Linked DNA regions of Variovorax paradoxus. The protein of the gene in region 2 interacts with the protein of the main gene of each other region in a pairwise test. Links are inferred from orthologs where the notes say so. Each region holds a gene or a part of one and is shown on either strand. Other genes may lie near its edges.

The links. The genes of interacting proteins can lie anywhere in the genome.
Region 1: the proteins of cysE (region 2) and cysK interact in binary tests that used the Escherichia coli proteins (3 or more experiments, as listed by UniProt). The link is inferred for Variovorax paradoxus from one-to-one orthologs.

The regions. Positions count from the first base shown.
Region 1 is NZ_CP091716.1:1,467,841-1,471,377, forward strand. What follows is about bases 465-3,212. They hold cysK (cysteine synthase A), read right to left. Parts: upstream 2,425-3,212; coding sequence 1,504-2,424; downstream 465-1,503. Other genes in these bases: L3V85_RS06910 (NAD(P)/FAD-dependent oxidoreductase), read right to left, coding at 465-1,428; msrB (peptide-methionine (R)-S-oxide reductase MsrB), read right to left, coding at 2,496-2,939. In the rest of the region: more of L3V85_RS06910, read right to left, coding at 1-464; L3V85_RS06925 (molybdopterin-binding oxidoreductase), read left to right, coding at 3,232-3,537.
Region 2 is NZ_CP091716.1:2,928,231-2,931,819, reverse strand. What follows is about bases 591-3,390. They hold cysE (serine O-acetyltransferase), read right to left. Parts: upstream 2,478-3,390; coding sequence 1,704-2,477; downstream 591-1,703. Other genes in these bases: L3V85_RS13595 (RNA methyltransferase), read right to left, coding at 2,554-3,294; cadR (Cd(II)/Pb(II)-responsive transcriptional regulator), read left to right, coding at 1,205-1,675; L3V85_RS13610 (heavy metal translocating P-type ATPase), read right to left, coding at 591-1,135. In the rest of the region: more of L3V85_RS13610, read right to left, coding at 1-590; L3V85_RS13590 (inositol monophosphatase family protein), read left to right, coding at 3,412-3,589.

The DNA of each region.
Region 1 (3,537 bases), 1.5 Mb from region 2 along the record:
CGCGTCGTGCGTGTCGAAGCCCTTGATCTTGCGGCCGAAGGCCGGGAAGGCCTCGCGCATCGCCTCGATGGCGTAGGCCGGCAGGGCCTTGTGCAGGTCGGTCGGCGTGACGCCGGGCTTGTACGACGGCGTCACGCTGCCCAGCGCGGTGGAGGGCTTGCCGGCGATGAAGTCGCCCACCAGCTGGCCGGGGGCGCGGTAGTCGCCGCCGCCGAGCACGAAGGCATTGCTCTCGAGTTCGCGCTGCAGCGCGATGCCGGCGAGCGCGTCGCCCGGGTAGTCGCGCGGGTCGATGCCCACCACGATGCCCGCGTTGGCATTGCGCTCGTTGCGCGAATACTGGCTCATGCCGTTGGTGACCACGCGGCCCGGCTCGCTGGTGGCCGCGACCACGGTGCCGCCCGGGCACATGCAGAAGCTGTAGACCGAGCGGCCGTTGCTCGCGTGGTGCACCAGCTTGTAGTCGGCCGCGCCCAGCAGCGGATGGCCGGCATGGCGGCCCCAGCGCGCGCGGTCGATCAGGCCCTGCGGATGCTCCACGCGGAAGCCGATGGAAAACGGCTTGGCCTCGATGTGCACGCCGCGCGCGTGCAGCATCTCGAAGGTGTCGCGCGAGCTGTGGCCCAGCGCCATCACGACGTGGTCGGCGCGCAGCTCGTGGCTCTGGCCGGTCGTCTGGTCGAGCACGGTGAGGCCGCGGAGGTGGCCGTTTTCGATATGCACGTCGGTCACGCGCTGCTCGAAGCGGATCTCGCCGCCCAGCGCCACGATCTGCTCGCGGATGTTCTCGACCACCTTCACCAGCTTGAAGGTGCCGATGTGCGGATGCGCGACGTAGAGGATCTCGGGCGGCGCGCCGGCCTTCACGAACTCTTCCATCACCTTGCGGCCGAGGAAGCGCGGGTCCTTGATCTGGCTGTAGAGCTTGCCGTCGGAGAAAGTGCCGGCGCCGCCTTCGCCGAACTGCACGTTCGACTCGGGGTTGAGCACGCTCTTGCGCCACAGGCCCCAGGTGTCGCGGGTGCGCTGGCGCACGGTCTTGCCGCGCTCGAGCACGATGGGCCTGAAGCCCATCTTCGCGAGCATCAGCGCCGCGAAGATGCCGCAGGGGCCGAAGCCGATGACCACCGGCCGCGCCGTGCCCTCGGGGGCATTGGCCGGCGGCGTGTAGCGCATGTCGGGCGCTTTCTGGATGTGCGGATGGCCCGTGTGCTTGGCGAGCAGCGCGGCTTCGAGCTTCGCGTCGGCCAGCTGCACGTCGCAGATGTAGACCGTGAGCAGCTCGACCTTGCGCGCGTCGAAGCTGCGCTTGTAGACATTGTGGGAAGCGATCGCGTCGAGCGGGACGTCGAGCGTCCTGGCGATCAGGGCTGCCAGCGCGTCGGGCGCGTGGTCGAGCGGAAGTTTGAGTTCGGAGATTCTCAGCATGGCGGCGTAGGGCTTGTAGTTATCAAGCAGGCCGCGCATTTTAAGCGCCCGGGGCGCTATGAAAGGGATAGCGGGTCAGGCGGGCAGGAAGCCCTCGACCGACAAGTAGCGCTCGCCCGTGTCGTAGTTGAAGCCCAGCACCACCGCATCGGGTGCCAGCGAGGGCAGCTTCTGCGCGATGGCCGCGAGCGTGGCGCCCGACGAGATGCCGACCAGAATGCCTTCCTCCTGCGCGCAGCGGCGGGCCATTTCGCGCGCCGGCTCGGCGTCGACCTGCAGCACGCCGTCGAGCAGCGAGGTGTCGAGGTTCTTCGGGATGAAGCCCGCGCCGATGCCCTGGATCGGGTGCGGCGCCGGCGCGCCGCCGGAGATGACGGGCGAGGCCACCGGCTCCACCGCGAACACCTGCAGCTTCGGCCACTTCTTCTTGAGCACCTTCGCCACGCCGGTGATGTGGCCGCCCGTGCCCACGCCGGTGATGATCACGTCGATGCCGTCGGGAAAGTCGGCCGCGATTTCCTCCGCCGTGGTGCGCACGTGCACGTCGACGTTGGCGGGGTTGTTGAACTGCTGCGGCATCCACGCGCCGGGCGTGCCGGCCACGATTTCCTCGGCGCGGGCGATGGAGCCCTTCATGCCGTTGGCGCGCGGCGTCAGGTCGAAGGTGGCGCCGTAGGCCAGCATCAGGCGGCGGCGCTCGATGGACATGCTGTCGGGCATCACCAGGATCAGCTTGTAGCCCTTGACGGCCGCCACCATGGCCAGTCCGATGCCGGTGTTGCCCGAGGTCGGCTCGACGATGGTGCCGCCCGGCTTGAGCGCGCCGCTCTTCTCGGCGTCTTCGACCATCGCGAGCGCGATGCGGTCCTTGATGGAGCCGCCGGGGTTGGCGCGCTCGGACTTGATCCAGACCTGCTGCTTCGCATTGCCGAACAGCCGGTTGATGCGGATGTGCGGCGTGTTGCCGATGGTCTGGAGGATGTTCTGGGCCTTCATGGAATCTCCTTGAGTCAATGCGTTTGTCGGACGGACATCGCGCATTGTGAGACCAGCCCGCCGTCCCCGGCTCAGCCCTGCGCCGACCCGGCCGTGAACTTCATCGCCACGCCGTTCATGCAGTAGCGCAGCCCGGTGGGCCTGGGCCCGTCGTCGAACACATGGCCCAGGTGCCCGCCGCAGCGGCTGCAGTGCACCTCGGTGCGCGTCATGCCGAAGGAGCGGTCGGTGTGCTCGCCCACGGCCTTGTCCAGCGGCTTCCAGAAGCTGGGCCAGCCGGTGTGGCTGTCGAACTTGGTCTTCGACGAGAACAGGTCGAGCGCGCAGCCCGCGCAGCTGAAGGTGCCCGCGCGGTGCTCGTCGTTGAGCGGGCTGGTGTAGGGCCGCTCGGTGCCTTCCTGGCGCAGCACCGCGAACTGGTTGGCGTCGAGCAGCTTGCGCCATTCGGCCTCGGTGCGCGTGACCTCGAACTTCTCGTTTTCCGCCGCCTGGGCGGGCCGCGAGAACCAGCCCATGGCCTGGGCAATGGCCAGCCCCAGGGTCGAGGTGCCGGCGGCAATGGCGAAGCGGCGTCCGGTGTTGTGCGTCATGACAGGCCTTTCGTGGATGGTGGGCGGGATATCGTTTTCGATATGTTCATTCAGATACAACGATGTACATTCGCCCGTTGGCTGCGAGAGGGCAGCCAGGAGCCCGACGGCAACGTTGCTTCCCCTAGTTCGAACCGGCGGCCCGCCGGGTTACAGCGAACGGAATAGAGCGCATTCGCCATGTCGGATTGAATACATCGAGGATGGAGGCTGGGGTATGGATTGGTCCAGGGGCTTGGTTTCGGGCGTCGCCGCGCTGGTGCTGGCGGGATGCGGCGGAGGCGGCGACAACAACGCCGGTGTGTTCATTCCGGTGGTGCCGGCGCCCGCGCCGGCCCCGGCACCTGCCCCGCCGCCGCCCGCGCCGCCACCGGCCGCGGCGCCGTCCTTCCAGCTCGGCGGCGCCGTCGACCGCCCGGTGCTCGTCACCGAGGCCGACCTCGCGGCGCGCACGCCCGTCACCCAGACCGTCAATTTCTCCAGCGGCAGCGGGCCGCAGACGCATACCTACACCGGCGCCGGC
Region 2 (3,589 bases):
CGAAACGCTGCGTCGGCGCGCGCGAGCCTTGCGCCTCTTCGACCGCGTGGATGATGCGCGCGAGCGTGGTGTTCGACGCCACCGCCGTCACACGGAATTCCAGCGCGGCGGTCTGGTTGATGGTGCCCGCGAACACCGGGTCGCCGATGGTCTTGTCGACGGGAATGCTCTCGCCGGTGACGGGCGCCTGGTCGATGGCGCTGGTGCCTTCGGTGACGATGCCGTCGAGCGGCACGCGCTCGCCGGGGCGGATGCGCGCCACGTCGCCCAGCGCGACGGCGTTGGCCATCACGGTCTTCCAGCTGCCGTCGGCCTGCTTGACCTCGGCTTGCTCCGGCGCGAGCGCCAGCAGGCTCTGGATGGCATTGCGCGCACGGTCCACGGCGCGTGCCTCGATCAGCTCCGCAATGGCGTAGAGCGCCATCACCATCGCGGCTTCGGGCCATTGGCCGATGATGAAGGCGCCGGTCACGGCCACCGCCATCAGGGCGTTGATGTTCAGGCGCCCGCGCACCAGCGCAGCAAAGCCCTTCTTGTAGGTGTCGAGGCCGGCCAGCCCGATGGCGCCGAGCGCAAGCACGACCTCCACGGCCTTGAAGCCCATGCCGTCCAGCGCCATGAACGAGATCGACTCGGCGGCGATGGCCAGCACCAGCGCCGCGATGAGGCGCACGAGGCCCATGTTCATGCCGGCGATCTGCGCGGGCGCCGCGGCGGCCTGCGTGCCACCCGGGTTCAGCGGCTCCGGCTTGAAGCCGGCCTTGCGGATGGCGGCGAGCGCCTCGGGCAGCGCGCCGTCTTCGGTGGTGATGGCCATGGTGCGCTCGCCGAGGCGAAAGCGCAGGGCCTTGACGCCCGCGACCGGCTCCAGCGCGCGGCGGATTTCAGACTCTTCCACCGCGCAGTCCATGGTGGGGATGCGGAACAGCAGCGCGCCCTTCGGCACGTCGGCGCCATCCGCGCCGGCCGGAGCGAGGGGAATCGCGCCGCAGGAGCTGCTGCTGCCGCAGCATGAATCCTCGGCATGCGAGTGGGCGTGGGGCTTTGCGTGCTCATGGCCGTGGTCGTCGCCATGCGAATGAGGGTGCGAATGGGCGTGCGGCACAGGCCGTGTCAGAGCGTTTTCGTTCGTCATGAATCGATTGGAAACCCTGAAGCAGGTGTAGAGTCAAACGCTCATTTCCACTCCTTCATTTGCCGCATCATGAAAATCGGTGAACTGGCCAAGGTCGCGAACACCCCCGTCGAAACCATCCGGTACTACGAACGCGAGCAACTGCTGCCCGAGCCGGCGCGCACCGACGGCAACTACCGCATCTACGACGAAGACCATGCCCAGCGCCTGGGCTTCATCCGCCGCTGCCGCTCGCTCGACATGACGCTCGACGAGATCCGCAGCCTGCTGAAATTCCGCGACGCCCCGCAGGAAGACTGCGGCCAGGTCAATCAGCTGCTGGACGACCACATCGGCCACGTGGCCGCGCGCATCGCCGAGCTGAAGACCCTGGAAAAGCAGTTGAAGGCGCTGCGCCAGCAGTGCGGCGGGCCGGAATCGGCGAGCAGCTGCGGCATCCTGCAGGAACTGGACACCGCCGCCCTCGTGCCCGAGCCCTTCGGCCAGCACGCGGGGCATGTGCACGGCGCGCTGCACGCGCCGGCCAAGCGCGCCGCCTGAAGCGGCCTCGGGCTTTTGCTTCGGGCTTTTACTTGCCGATGAGCTGCGTGAGCTTCTCGGCCTCGAAGCACTCGTCGCGGGCCGCGTCGCCTGGCACGCAGTCCTTGGTCGAGCCGGAGCGGTCCGACAGCTTCTCGATGGCCTGCCACAGCAGCGCGATCTGGTGCTCCTGGCTCGAGGCGTTGTCGATCAGGCTGCGCATGGCCTGGCTCAGCGGGTCGTCTTCCTGCGTGATGCCGTAGGCCGAGAACTTCTGCGGCGCGGCCACGTCGGCGCTTTCGCCGGCCTTCGACGGGATGATGCGCGCGGGAATGCCCACCGCCGTCGCGCCCGCGGGCACCGGCTTGATGACCACCGCGTTGCTGCCGATCTTGGCGCCGTCGCCCACCTCGAAGCCGCCCAGCACCTTGGCGCCGGCGCTCACCACCACGTTGCGGCCCAGCGTGGGATGCCGCTTGGTGCCCTTGTAGAGCGAGGTGCCGCCCAGCGTCACGCCTTGGTAGATGGTGCAGCCGTCGCCGATCTCGGCGGTCTCGCCGACCACCACGCCCATCGCATGGTCGAAGAACACCCGCTCGCCGATCTTGGCGGCCGGGTGAATCTCGATGCCCGTCAGCCAGCGCGCCCCATGCGCGATGAAGCGCGCCGGCCACTTGAAGCCGTGAGTCCAACAGGCGTGCGCCCAGCGGTGCAGCACCACGGCATGGAAGCCGGGGTAGACCGTGATCACTTCCCAGGCGCTGCGGGCGGCCGGGTCGCGTTCGAGGATGCACCGGATGTCGGCGCGCAGGCGAGAGAACATCGCTGCCTTTTGTCGTTATATCGATATGGGGCGGGCAGTCTATAGCCCGCCGTCATCGCTTACGGGCGATAAGGTTTTATTCAGGCAGGGAGCCGCGGGGCGGCTTGGTCGCGTCGCTCATGGCCTTGGCGATGCCGCGCAGGATGTGGATTTCTTCGGGCGTGGGCTGGGCCCGGTTGAAGAGCTGCTGCAGCCGCGGCATGAGCTTCTTGGGCGCCTCGGGGTCGAGGAAGCCGATATCAACCAGCGAGCGCTCCCAGTGGTCGAGCATGCCGGCCACGGCCTGCGCATCGGCCGCCTGCACCGGGTTGACGGACTCCCGCACCTCGTAGCCGCCCAGCGCCAGCCGCCATTCGTAGGCCACCACCTGGATGGCCGCGCCCAGGTTGAGCGAGCCGAATTTCGGGTCGGTGGGAATGGTCAGGGCCACGTTGCAGCGGTAGACGTCTTCGTTCCGCATGCCGAAACGCTCGGAGCCGAACAGGAAGGCGACGTGCTGGTCGCCCTGCTTCGCCAGGGGCTCCAGGTGTTCCCGGGGCGTGCGGGTGGGCGGGCCGAAGTCGCGCGGAATCATGGCCGTGGCGCACAGGTGGGTCACGCCGTCGAGGGCTTCGTCGAGCGTTTCGACGATGCGGGCGTTGGTCAGCACGTCGAGCGCGCCGCTCGCGCGCTGGATGGTTTCCTCGCGCCGCAGCACGTTGGCCCAGCGGGGCGCCACCAGCACGAGGTCGGAGAAACCCATGGTCTTCATGGCGCGGGCGGCGGCGCCCACATTGCCGGCGTGGCTGGTCTGGATCAGGATGAAACGGGTGCGCATGGCGGGTTCAGGAGACACGAAACGGCGGAGCCGGTAAAATGCCCGATTCTCGCCGCCCGCATCGCCGGGCCGCCTTCGGGGCCTCCGCGGCCTCCCTACTGTTCTTCTCACAATCCAATGTCGTCCCCCAACCTGCATCCCATGCTCAACGTGGCCGTCAAGGCCGCACGCGCCGCCGGCGCGATCATCAACCGCGCTGCCCTCGACGTCGAGGCCGTGCGCATTTCGCAGAAGCAGGTCAACGACTTCGTCACCGAAGTCGATCACGCGAGCGAGCAAGCGATCATCGAAACGC